DNA from 3 places in the Paenibacillus sp. FSL H3-0286 genome. Region 1 is predicted to be linked to each of the others. Evidence: riboswitches for the same ligand, from Rfam matches in the RefSeq annotation. Region 1 holds a riboswitch; each other region holds the start of a gene.
What was found. Region 1 has a riboswitch for cobalamin ahead of MHB37_RS04575 (DUF4430 domain-containing protein). Riboswitches for the same ligand answer to the same signal wherever they lie in the genome.
Positions count from the first base shown of each region.

Region 2: linked by a shared signal. The riboswitch ahead of MHB37_RS02375 (anaerobic ribonucleoside triphosphate reductase) and the one ahead of MHB37_RS04575 (DUF4430 domain-containing protein) in region 1 are both predicted to bind cobalamin.
Region 3: linked by a shared signal. The riboswitch ahead of MHB37_RS03910 (S-layer homology domain-containing protein) and the one ahead of MHB37_RS04575 (DUF4430 domain-containing protein) in region 1 are both predicted to bind cobalamin.

Region 1 covers NZ_CP150285.1:1,059,953-1,064,215, forward strand. The annotation lists gene MHB37_RS04570 (glycosyltransferase) at 1-2,152, shown strand, start outside; cobalamin riboswitch at 2,280-2,483, shown strand; gene MHB37_RS04575 (DUF4430 domain-containing protein) at 2,653-4,263, shown strand, end outside.
Region 2 covers NZ_CP150285.1:544,653-548,915, forward strand. The annotation lists gene MHB37_RS02375 (anaerobic ribonucleoside triphosphate reductase) at 1-1,748, opposite strand, end outside; cobalamin riboswitch at 1,990-2,225, opposite strand; gene MHB37_RS02380 (MTH1187 family thiamine-binding protein) at 2,604-2,912, shown strand; tRNA gene MHB37_RS02385 (tRNA-Thr) at 3,006-3,077, shown strand; gene MHB37_RS02390 (hypothetical protein) at 3,311-3,478, shown strand.
Region 3 covers NZ_CP150285.1:891,110-895,372, forward strand. The annotation lists gene MHB37_RS03905 (cellulase family glycosylhydrolase) at 1-1,378, opposite strand, end outside; cobalamin riboswitch at 1,720-1,921, shown strand; gene MHB37_RS03910 (S-layer homology domain-containing protein) at 2,084-4,263, shown strand, end outside.

The DNA of each region.
Region 1 (4,263 bases):
TTTGGTATGGAAGCTGTTACTGCTGAATCCAGGAGATATTAACGACTTCGTAAGCTTCGCCGATCAGATTCTGCGTGGAGAGAGTCCTGAGCACAAGCTAACCCTTTCTTTCTATAATGAGCTGGCTATATTTTATGAGATTGAGCAAGGGAACGAGCATTTATATACGGAAAACAAGAGTGCGGTGCTAAGTGGTTTGCTTTCTTACCTTAAACCAGACGGTGCAATTCATTCTAGAATCCGCTTGAATGATATTTTCTTAGAACGGTTTGACCGGGAATTTGATCTGATTCGGCAAAGAAATGTGCCAGATCCGGCGATTATGGAATGCTTTAAAGAGTATTTTGTACTTAAGGATCACAATTACAGGGTCAGAATCGTGGATTATTTCATCAATGGGATGCTTCATAGTGTGGAAGCGGGCCGCAAGGATATTTTGAGTGCTGCTTACGGGATCATTGAGAGTAATGATGAGTTAAGTGCAGCTTACTTCCAGCGCGTGATGTCTGAAACTTATTTCCGTAAGCAGCTACTTGAGCCTTATATGGAATCAAGACTAGCTGCGGCGTCCAGATCTGCGGATATTCTGAGCTTTGTGCTCCATTGGGGGCGGTTCCTGCCAGTGGCGTTAGAGCAGTCTTTTGCTCAAAATGCTGTGAAGGATTATTTGCTAGAAAAGCTCCAGCTGGAGCATGATCCGGTGGCTTCTGTGGCGGAAATTCATGAAATTGTAGATAAGGCAGAAAAAGATCGCCGCAAAGGAACAGGAGTTGCTCCTAAGGCACTCTCCCTAATGCAGGATCTTGCTGCTTCAGCAGATAGATTCTTACTGAACCGCTTATCGCTTTCTGATATGACGCAGGAGGAGCTTCTGGAGGTAGTTTTTTTACGGTATGGTAATGTTGTCGATTGGCAGCCGCCACTGGATAGGATTAGCAAGCAGAAAGAGAATGCGCTGCGTGCCGCTTACCGCTGGTTTGGTGAAGAGAAGCCGAATGAGGAGATTTTTACAGGATTGTCTCCGCAGGAACTAGACGATGTGCAGCTACTGGGTCGTCGTTTGCTAAAAGAGGCGCGTGTTCTGGAACCCTTTGAACGGCTTCCGCTAGCCTTTTACTATACAACTCAGCGTGAAGGGGGTCCGCTGGATTACGATGCGCTTCTGGAGCTGTTAAAGCGTAAAGCCGGTTCCGACAAAGAAATCATCTATCGGTTTTTTGCTTGGTCGCAAGGCAATCCTTTATTTACGGTTTCGAATAAAAAGCTGCAACCGGGTTACCGTAAGGCGATTCTGAAGTATTTCCTGAGCAGTGATCGTGAAGCGTTCAAGAATCGGGAATTCCGAAAGAACTATGTCGCGGCAGCTCGGCCTGCTCTGCAAAATGTGTACAATGAAGCCCGTTCCCAACTGGCTTCCCCGCTGGCGCGCTGGATCAGCCGCAGCCGATTTCGACTCTTAATCTCCGGCTCCATTACGGGTATTCTGGTGATTATTGCAATTATCGTATTCAGTATGCTGCGTCCGGATGATACGAAGACGGCTCTGCCGGGGACAAGCCCTGAGCCGACCCCTGTTCAGAGTGCAGGCAATATGCTGCCTCCAGCTTCAGTATACTTGAAGGATCAGAGCGTCGAAGGAGATAAGGGGAGCAGCATGTTGGTGTTCACCTTCGCAAGTGCAGATGACTGTGTGCAGTTTCAACCGACTGAGGTTAGTTTAATGTCTTCGTCTACAGAGATAGATAAAAGCTTTAAGGTCGCTGCTACAAATGGGACTTGTCCAGTGCCGTCAACGGATGGGACGGATGAGGGAAACGCTGCTGACGAGTCAGATGCCGCTGGCACTACTGGAGGAACAGCAGAAGGTGCAGATTCTACTAACGCTGTAGCTGATGCTTCTCCGTCCACTACGCCTTCCTCTGATACTGAGAACAGCACTGGGTTGCCTTCCGCAACAGCTGTGACTGAAGGTGAACAACCTTCCTATCAGGTTGAGGTTACATTGGAGTCTGGAGCGACAATTCTAGAGAAAAGTATGATCAAAGCCGGAAGATTTACATTGATCGTAGATCCCGACCCTAATATTCCACCAGCTTCTGATTCAAGTGCTGAACCCTCCCCGACTGCAAGTCCGGATGGAACAGTCGAATAACAAGCTTTCTGAACAGCAATACCCACCGGAAGGTGGCGTATTGCTGTTCATTTTTTTGCTGCCCATACTAAGCTTTTCTATAGACATGCTATGTATTAATAGATATGATTATGGATGTCAAAATAAGATACTACATACTGGAAAAGGTGCAGACTCTATCAATCTAGTCGTCTGCTTAAAAGGGAAGTCCGGTGCAAGAGTCCGGCGCGGTCCCGCCACTGTATGTGCGGAGCGTTTCTTCTATAAGCCACTGCCCCGAAGGTAGGGTGGGAAGGTGAAGAACAGCGATGAAGCATTAGCCAGGAGACCTGCCTTTTTCGTGAGCGTTTCTATTCTTCGTGGGGTAAGAATGTGGAACATATACAGATGGACTGTTGGCAGGAAGCAAGCGCCGCAGCCTCAATTTGTAATCTTCCCTGACCGCCCTCCAAAGGGGCGGTCTTTATGTTATGCGTCTTATTCCCAGCAGTACCCATTCTTATACAGAAAGAGGTTAAACAATGAAGAAAATCATGTCTTCCAAGTTTGTAGCACTTGGGCTGGCCTTATTCATGGTCATTTCAATTCTAGGAACATCTCTTGTTCCGGCGGGACAAATATTTGCAGAAGCGGGCGCTGGCGCCGGTCTGGAGGCAACTGCCGCGGAGCGGATTAATGTTGCGGATGCGACTTATGCGGCTGCAGAATATCTCTTGAAAGGTGGCGTGCAATCGGATTGGCAAGCCATTGGATTAGCGCAAGCAGGGTACAAGCTGCCGGCTAGTTACCTTTCAGAGCTTGAAAAAAAAGTAAAGGATGCCGCTGGCGATTTCACCAATGTAACCGATTATGCTCGAATCGTGCTCGCAGTGAGAGCGATTGGTGCAGATCCTACTAGCTTTGCTGGTAACGGAATGACTCCTGGCTATAATCTGATTGAGAAAATTTATAATAATAGCAAGCTCAGTGAACAGACGCTTAATAATCCGGTATATGCTTTACTTGCGCTGGATTCTGGTAAATATAATATCCCAAGTGACGCGAAATGGACGGCGGATAAGCTCCTTACGGAGATTCTCTCCAAACAGAATCCGGATGGGGGCTTTGCACTAACCTCAGGTGCAAGTGAGCCTGATATGACAGCGATAACCTTGACGGCTCTGGCGGCACATAAAAATAATCCCGAAGCCTACTTAGCAGGGCTACAAGCCGTAGCTTGGTTATCTACAGCTCAAGATAGCCATGGGGGTTACGGTGACAGTGCTGAAAGTAGCGCACAAGCAATCCTTGGACTCACCTCCTTCGGAGTTGATCCTAGTGGATTAGAATACACCAAAAACAAAGTGGATCTAATGGAGAACCTGCTTAGCTATCGTCTAGCTGATGGTAGCTTCACCCATAGCCGTGGTGGAAGCAGTAATATTCTGGCGACAGAGCAAGGGCTTCAGGCGCTGGTTGCCTATAATTTGCTATATAAAGGAAGCAACAGTAAGCTATACGATTTTTCCAAATCCTCCATTCAGAGCTCACTCATCTACGCTCCAGTAACGATTGAGGGACCACAGGCCACGTTGGCACAAGGGTACGCCTATGCTGGCAACGCACTTGGAGCGTTAGAGAAGCTGGCGCTTCAAACGAACTTGCCGATCACAAATCCTTCGGGCAGTTATGTGACTGGCATCGGAAGTATTGCTGCTGGAAGCTTTGGTGGTTATGACGGATGGATGTATGTTGTATCACGTGACGGAAAATGGATTAATCCCGATGTAGGCATGAGTGATTTTGTACTTAAAGATTCAGATCAGGTACTGGTTTATTATGCCGGAGATGACACTAAGCTTGTGGATTCCGTTACGCTTTCCAAAGCAAATCTTAAAGAGGGCGATTCCTTTACCGTCACTGTAACTAGTAAGACGTGGAAATGGGACGCTGCTACGAACACTTCCTCTCCTGTAACTGCAAAAGCTGCGGGTGTTCAGGTCCAAATTGGAGCTCACAAGGTAACGACGAATGCTAAAGGTGAGGCCGTATTCTCAGGAAATGTGCCCGCAGGTGACTATACACTGACTGTAACTGGCTACCGTGAAGGCAAAGCCCCAACGATTGCTAAATATACAAAAGCTCTAAAAGTG
Region 2 (4,263 bases), 520 kb from region 1:
ATGATTTTGATAAAAGCCGATGGGTTGTTGCGGGCATTGCCGTTTAATTCGACATAAGAAATAGCCCCGGCATTGCAGTATTCATGGAAAGGAGCTTCCAAGCTGATCTTCTGAGCAGCACCCAGATCGAAGTATACAGGGATGTGAAAAGAGTTCGTATAATATTCACGGTCGGTTACGCCCGGAATGGAACCCAGTACCTTGCGGTCAACTTTGGTGAATTTACCGGACAAACCTTCTGCTGGAGTAGCGAACAGGGTGATGTTAAGATCCAGTTCCTCACTTTTCCGATCGCAATAGTCCCGCATATGACGCACGATAGCCAGCGCCTTGGCATGAACTTCCATATCCTCGCCATGGTGTTTGCCGTACATAGCTTTCATACATTCCGCCATACCGATGAAGCCAAGAGACAGACTGCCATGCTTCAGCAGATCGCCTACAGTGTCATCGGGTGCAAGATGTTCGCCGCCTTCCCAAACGCCTTCTCGCATCATGAAATCGGAAGCTTTAGCTTTTTGTGCGGTTTGGATGTGGAAGCGATGGAGAAGTCCTTCCAGCGCAATATCCATATAATGATTTAGATCTTCATAGAAGCCAGCTTCGTCTGCGACGGTACGTCTGCCTGTTACTGTGCCGTGTGCAAGACCTAGCCGAACCAGATTTAGTGTATTAAAGGAAAGGTTGCCCTTCCCAGAGCAATGATTACGCCCAAAACGGTCACCGAGCACTCGGGTTCGGCAGCCCATTGTAGCGAACTCCGTATCAGGATCACTTGAATCATAATACTGCAAGTTGAGCGGAGCGTCCAGATTAGCGAAGTTTGGATATAGTCTGCGCGCAGAACATTCAGCTGCTTTTAGGAACAGTTCATAGTTAGGATCGCCTTGCTGTTGATTGATTCCTTGCTTGCATTTGAAGATTTGAATCGGGAACACTGGTGTTTCTCCGCTGCCAAGTCCGTTCATAGTTGCGGTTAGCAGAGAACTGATCACAAGCTGACCTTCTGGTGAAGTACAAGTACCGTAGTTGATGCTGGTAAACGGTATTTGTCCACCGGATCGGCTGGACATGGTATTCAGATTATGTACCATACTTTCAGCCGCTTGCAGAGTTTCGATTTCGGTTTCCTTTAGTGCAAAACGGAACGCCCTTGGATATAACTCCGCCAGATCGGTCCGGCTCATCGTAATCTCGCCCAAAGATTCATCAGCTTGTCCTTCTTCAAAATAATCCAGACCCTTGCGGAACAGCTTGGCGAAGGATTTGGTTACATAAGGTGCCAGATCATAGTCGAGTTTATTGGCGGATACACCACCATATTGAGCATTTTGCTGGGATTGGAAAATAATCGCTACCAGAGACATAGCTGTCATTATTGAGTTCGGAGGACGAACGCTGCCGTTGCCGGTATTGAAACCTTCACGGAGAAGTTTATCAAACGGGATGAAAATACAGTTCGTCGTTCCAATCGCGTATTGATCCAGATCATGCACATAGACGACATTGTCATCAATAGCCTGCACTAGCTGCGGCGGCATCGTAAAATTGCGGGCGTACCATTTTGAATATTCACTGCCGAACTTGCTCATTTTACCGGAGAAACTCTCTCCATTCAAATTGGCATTCTCGCGCAATAGGTCCATATCCCGACTGTCGATAATATCCCGGCCTAAATCAATGAGCTCTTCTAAAAGAACTTCCCGTGCATTTTCTACTCCATTAAATTGTCTCTCCAACAACGTCATTGTACAGCTCTCCTCTCAGTATAAAAGAAAAACATCTATCATCAAATCCATATATCCATAAGAAGTTGGACTGCTATAAGCAGTCGTATATTTGTTCAGATTACATAAAAAAAGCATCCCCTACCCGAGGATGGCAGAAAATGCCCGATGCGTTATGTAAATATCCACACGGATATTTGCAGAGGTCTCTACGTAGATGACCGCATGCGGACACCATCCCTGTTCCTCGCAGGCATCAATAGTTGGTGTCGTCGAAACAGGTAGGTCTCCTGGCTTCCGTGGGATCTCTCGGCGCCTTCCCAAGGGTGTTCCTAACCCTCAGTGGCATTTGCCGGGAGATGTGGATTCTCAAGCTTCCCAGAAGCTTAAGAAGGCCATCCGGTTACAGTGGCGGGACCGCAGCGGATTCTCACCGCGCTTCCCTATTAAGCTCTAAATCCGGTTAAGGATCAAAGCGCCTGTCTCCACTATATTTTGTTGTCGTTAGATAAAAATAACCCAAGATGTTGTGTTTGTAAACAGTTTTTTAGAAAACCCGCGCGGGGAGCGGGTTCTTCAAAAGTACTCCACAAATGATCCACAGGCTGTCCATAAGTAATCCACAATTGATCCACAGGGAGATGCGAAATGATTCATAAATTGTCCGAAAAGATGCCACAAAGAGTCCATAAATATAGTGCAGATGACCCTAGAATTTGCTCATGAGAAAATACTCTTAGCCCAAAGTCATATTTTGGAGTAATCAGAAGAAATAGAAGAGATAAGGGAGGATAATCTTGCTTAGTTTGTGACAGAGCGGTGGAATTGTTACAATGGAAGGAGACAGCTACTATAAAATTTCGAGGAGGTATTCTCATGCCTATCGCTGAAGTTACAGTTATTCCAATTGGAACAGGCAGTACCAGTCTTAGCAGCTATGTTGCGGATATGCAGCGGGTGCTGAAGACAGTAGAAGGGATTACTTATGAACTTACGTCTATGGGTACGATCATCGAAGGGCCTCTGCAACGCATTTTTGCCGCGGTAGAAGCTTTGCATGAGTCTCCTTTTGCCGCAGGTGCAGAACGTGTCTCTACTTCACTTAAAATAGACGACCGCCGCGATAAACCCTCTACTAGCCGTGGAAAGTTAGAGTCTGTGGAGCGTAAGCTACAGGTGGATTAGCAGTTTAGGAGGGCGGAAAACAGGGAGAAATAGGCTTGCGTTTCTGGCTGAAAGTTGTATAATATTTTTTGTTTGACAGAAAAACAGCGTTAAGCTGGTGTAGCTCAGGGGTAGAGCAACGCACTCGTAATGCGTAGGCCGGGGGTTCAATTCCCTTCACCAGCATCCTTACAAAGTCGATAGTGGCGCGTGTTCCCGGGTTTTTGGAACTGCGCCTTTTTTTTGTACAAGCATCAACTTCTAACATTCTTCTAACCTTTAGTCGATTAAAGTGGGTGTCTCGTCAATTTTCTCCACTTCTTTTCGGGTTCCTAGAATAGAATCTCCGATACATCGGGGCACCGCTTCCTGCAGATTGGGGAGAACATGTGAATAAGTATCCAGAGTGATATTTATTGATGAATGGCCTAATCTTTCCTGAAGTCGAATATGATGGACAGCCCCTGCTGTTCCCTGTTCTTCTGGAGAAACGTATCAAGGAAGATAAGACATGGCGCGAAATCGGTAATGAAAACGGTATGACTAGTGGTCACTGTCGAGCAGATGGAAGGCGTGTCGCAAGCTGACAGCAATCAGAATGAAGGATGTGGCGGAGGTGCAGCATAAGCTGCTTTTCTCTTGCGGGGGCAGATCGGTTAGATGGTAATTACTATAAAAATAAAAAAGACACCACAAGGTGTCTTAGTACAGATACTTTTCGCTCGAATTTCACGAGCTCGTCAGTGAACTGAGTTCATAAGCAAGACTGGCTACGGCTAACAGATGAAGAGATAAAGTAATATCAATGTTAAAATGTGCGGTAATATTAATTTTCATAGATAACCACGCTCCTAAAGTATAAATACACATAAAGAAAACTTTATAAAGCGCTTGGCCTGCCATCATCAGTGCCAGGTAGCCATCCTGTACAGACGCCTTAGCGTTTCGACAATAACATTATACTTAATATTTTGTGTTTTGCCAAAAAAAGGACCCCCAATTCTTGGTCGGGGTGGCGGTTCTGTGTGGTTTCTCAGCGCTTTGGAATCATGATGGTCATTGAGGCTCCACGCACGCGGCTGCAGAATGATCAAATGGAAGTTACGTTTCGGTGTTCATATCTGCTGCATGCTCTGAAATTGATTATCCAAATAACGGGCAGCAAGTTCAGAAGGTTAACGGATTTTTTATTGATACAGGTTGAATTTAATGTTTGATACTGTTGTTATGCTAACGGGAAAGGATAGTTTAATAAAGGAGTTACTTAAGACTGGAATAATGAGCAATGTGACAATTATGTCATTCTGAATTGAATATTGTTAGGTTAATCGATGGGGAAGTTTACTTGTCTCCCTTATACTGGAAATTAAAT
Region 3 (4,263 bases), 170 kb from region 1:
ACGCAACACCCTTGTTGAATTTCAGAGTCAGCACGGCATTTTCACCGTATTTTTGGGAAGCTGTGAGCTTTTTAAGTTGGCTGGCTTTGAGGATGAGCTCCTCACCATTTAAGGTGTAATCTTTACCTTTGGTCAGATACTTTCCGTTGGCACTAATGGTGGTTAGCTTATTTCCGTTCAGGTTCAGCTTAACCTTGGTATCTTTGATTTGTGCACCTTTTTTTAGGTAGACCAAATCGCTTTCGGTGCTGGAGGAACGCTCCTTCAGACCAGACATTAATACATTGTGGAGTTCAGGGTCAGACCACTTATAAGTTTTACGGTTGAAATGCTGCCCGTTATCCCAGAGCATGGAAGTCATTTTCTTTTCTTTCAAATAATAAGTCAGATACTCGAAGAATTTAAGCTTCTCGCCCTGTTCAATCACACCCGTGTCTTTATCGAAACCTAATAAACCAAATTCGCCGACGATGACAGGGATGCCTTTAGCTACAAATGTATTGTAAACGTTATCAAAAGTTTGAGTGATATCATTTTTTGTATCTTTTTCAAATGTGGTGTAGCCGGCAATGTTCACACTAAACGGCCAGAAGCCATAGAAGTGAACGGTCGCAATAATATTTGGATCGTTCAGAGCCGTAATCGTCTTATAGAGATGATCCATTCTTGTTTGCGTAGGTGAAGACTCTAATGAAGGTAATACAAGTGGGCGGAGGTCGTTTTTCCCACCGGATTTCCGCACGATTTGATAGAAAGAGTTATTAAGTTCAGTAAGCATTTGCTCCATTTTTGCTTCGTCTGTGCTTCCACCATCGGTGAATCGAGGTTCATTTATGCTCTCGAACATCAGCTTATCGGATTTGTCCTTGAAGCGATCGGCAATTTGAGTCCAGGCTGCATTATAACGTGCCAGCGTTTCATCGTGTTTTTCTTCCATATGGCTTACCCATAGCCAGGAATCATGGTGGACATTAATCATGACATAAAGCTTGGCGTCCAGTGCCCAGCCGACAACTTCTTCCACACGGTCGAGGTAGGCCTTTTCTAGGGTATAGTCTGGTGCCGCACCCATGTGAGTATCCCAGGTCACAGGAATCCGAATGCTTTTATAGCCTTGAGCGGCGATCTTTTTAATAAGATCTTGGGTCACACGTGGATTGCCCCAGGAGGTTTCATCCTCACCTGTAGCATCTAAAGTATTGCCAAGGTTCCATCCGGGCTGCATTTCGTCTACATAGGATTGGATCTTACTCTTTGGCGCTGCCTTAGCTTGTTGCTCGTCCTTAGTTGCAGCTGCGGCCATGGATGAGAACAGAGAGAGCAGAAGAGCGGTGACAAGTGTCAATGATAAGAAGGATTTCTGGATTCGCGTAGTCATTGAATTCTCCTTTGTGAGATAAATTTAGGATGCTTGGACCTGGCTTTGACGCTGTACTTGGTGGTTAAATGAACGCAAACACCTCCAGTTTTATTTTGTAAACGCTTTCTGAATATACCCTAACATAGAATACACTTAGCGAGTACCTTACTAATTTGTGGTAAATTCATATAAGAATTAGTGATTTAAATTAATTTGCCCCACAGTTGGATAAAGAAATTATTTGAATAACCCTACTCGTAGAAATTGGTTATTCAATAGGATTATCTCTAGCTGCCCGTTATACAAAAAAGAAATATAACATGACAAAAGCATATATATTAGTTATGATGAAGCATGAAAATTTAAAATTAGAAATAGGTGCCAACTATGAATGTTGCGGAAGTACAATCATAGATTGGTTAAATGGAAAGCGGGTGTGAATCCCGCGCGGTCCCGCCGCTGTGAAAGAGGAGTCCTTGCAAAATGCCACTGGGAAACTGGGAAGGCAGCAAGGGTGATGATACTTGAGCCAGAATATCTGCCTTTTTCTGTTACACCATCAAACTCTACGATCGATAGAGAGGTGCTTGAATAGTGTTTGCCAGCTATTATTGTGGTTCACTATCTTAACCTCTTGACGTTTATGTTGAGTGGTTTTTTTGTGGTTATGAGAAAGTTTATTCTGTTTTTTATCATAGGTATGAAGGGAAGGGTTATGGAAAAATGAAGAAAAATAAGTTTTTAGCGTGGTTACTTATTGTAGCTGTATTTATTACGACATTCTCTACAAGTGTAATCCCGGCTCAAGCAGATGGAGCAAGCTCTACCCTTAAAGGGTATGTATCTGTATCCGTAGAGAAATTCACCTTAGGCCAAGGGTATATTAAGGAACCTATTAAAGTTCCGATTTATGAAGGCGATAATGGCGCATCTTTAATAACACGTGCGCTAGGTGATGGGAATTATAGATATTTAGGAAATATAGATAGTGGTTTTTATTTATCAGAAGTTAAAGATAGTGGCAGAAGCGAAGTCAATATTCCACAATATATTTTAGATATGATTTCAGCCGATGGGAATACAGTCGGCACTAAAGCAGACCCAGATTGGTTAAGTCAGTTTGACTACACCTCCATGTCGGGTTGGATGTATGCAGTAAATAATGTGTTTCCTCCGTTTGGGATGACCGATTATAAGCCTCAAGACGGTGACATCATTCGAACTCAGTTCACCACTTATGGCTATGGTTCTGATCTTGGCGGCTGGGGGGAAATCCCAGTTCAACTTGCCAATAAGGATGCTTTAACTGCGGAAATCGCCGAGATTAATAGTGCCCCTAATAAAGAAACTATTTTGGACAGACCAGTAGTGCAATCGGCAGTTTATGAAGCCTATTCCGTGCTCGAAAACATGGCAAGCTCTCAAATAAGTGTAGATCATGCGCTTGTCGGTCTTAATAATGCATTAGACATTGAACCCCCTGTTATTACAGTAAGTGGCATACAAGATAAACAGGAAGTATCCAATAAAGAAATAAGCTTCAAAGTAGCTGTCACAGACAATGTATATAGTGACATTACTCCAGAAGTGAAGCTGAATGGAGTTACTTTATCACCCGCAAATGGGGAGTACAAAGCTACTCTGAATTCAGGCATTAATGCAATTGCTGTAACGGCTCTTGACGGAGCTGGAAACAAAACAAATGTAACTTATCAGGTTACTTACAAACTGGAAACTACAGTTGCCGTCAAACAACAGTTAGATAAAAACCTTGCTTATATTTTAAATACTGTAAAGAATCCAACGTTTGGAACAGGCAGCGGAGAATGGTCGATCCTTTCTCTGGCACGGGCGAACTATACAGTACCTAACGGTTATTATGATCTCTATTACAATAATGTAGCTACGAAAATAGCATCAATCATTAAAGAGGATGGAAAACTCGACGCCAATAAAAGCACAGAGAATTCCAGAGCGATTCTAGGACTTACCTCTATCGGAAAAGATATCACAAATGTTGCGGGATATGATCTGAGAAAAGCACTCGCTGATTATCAATATATCCAAAAGCAAGGCAATAATGGTCCGATTTTTGCTCTGATTGCGCTAGATAGCCATAACTATGAGATTCCTGTAGTTGATGGAGTTACAGAACAGACCACAAGAGAAAAACTAGTTCAGTATATTTTAGATAAAGAGGTTAAAAAAGGTACAGCAGAAGCTGGTGGCTGGGCATTAGGCGTAACCAAAGCCGATGTCGATATGACTGCGATGGCGATGCAAGCTCTTGCACCTTATTATGCAACCCGTGATGATGTAAAAGCTGCCGTGGATCGGGCCATCCAATGGCTGTCCGATAACCAAAACAATCAAGGCGGATTTACAAGCTGGGGAAGCACTAGCAGCGAGAGTATCTCGCAGGTAATTGTAGCCTTAACTGGTGTAGGCGTAGATCCGCACACTGACGCTAGATTTGTTAAAAGTGGAAATTCGCTTATTGATGCATTACTTAGCTTTGCTGCACCTGAGGGTGGATTTAAGCATATCCTCACAGGCAAAGTAGACAATATGGCAACGGACCAAGGTACGTATGCTCTTGTGTCCTATGATCGTCTGCTCAATCATAGCAACCGTCTCTTTGATATGAATGATGTGCAATTAGAACAACCTACTGCTGTTGTAGCCAAACAACAATTAAATAAAAGCCTTGCCTATATTCTAAACACTGTAAAGACCCCGTCGTTTGGAACAGGCAGCGGAGAATGGTCGATCCTTTCTCTGGCACGGGCGAACTATACAGTACCTAACGGTTATTATGATCTCTATTACAATAATGTAGCTACGAAAATAGCATCAATCATTAAAGAGGATGGAAAACTCGACGCCAATAAAAGCACAGAGAA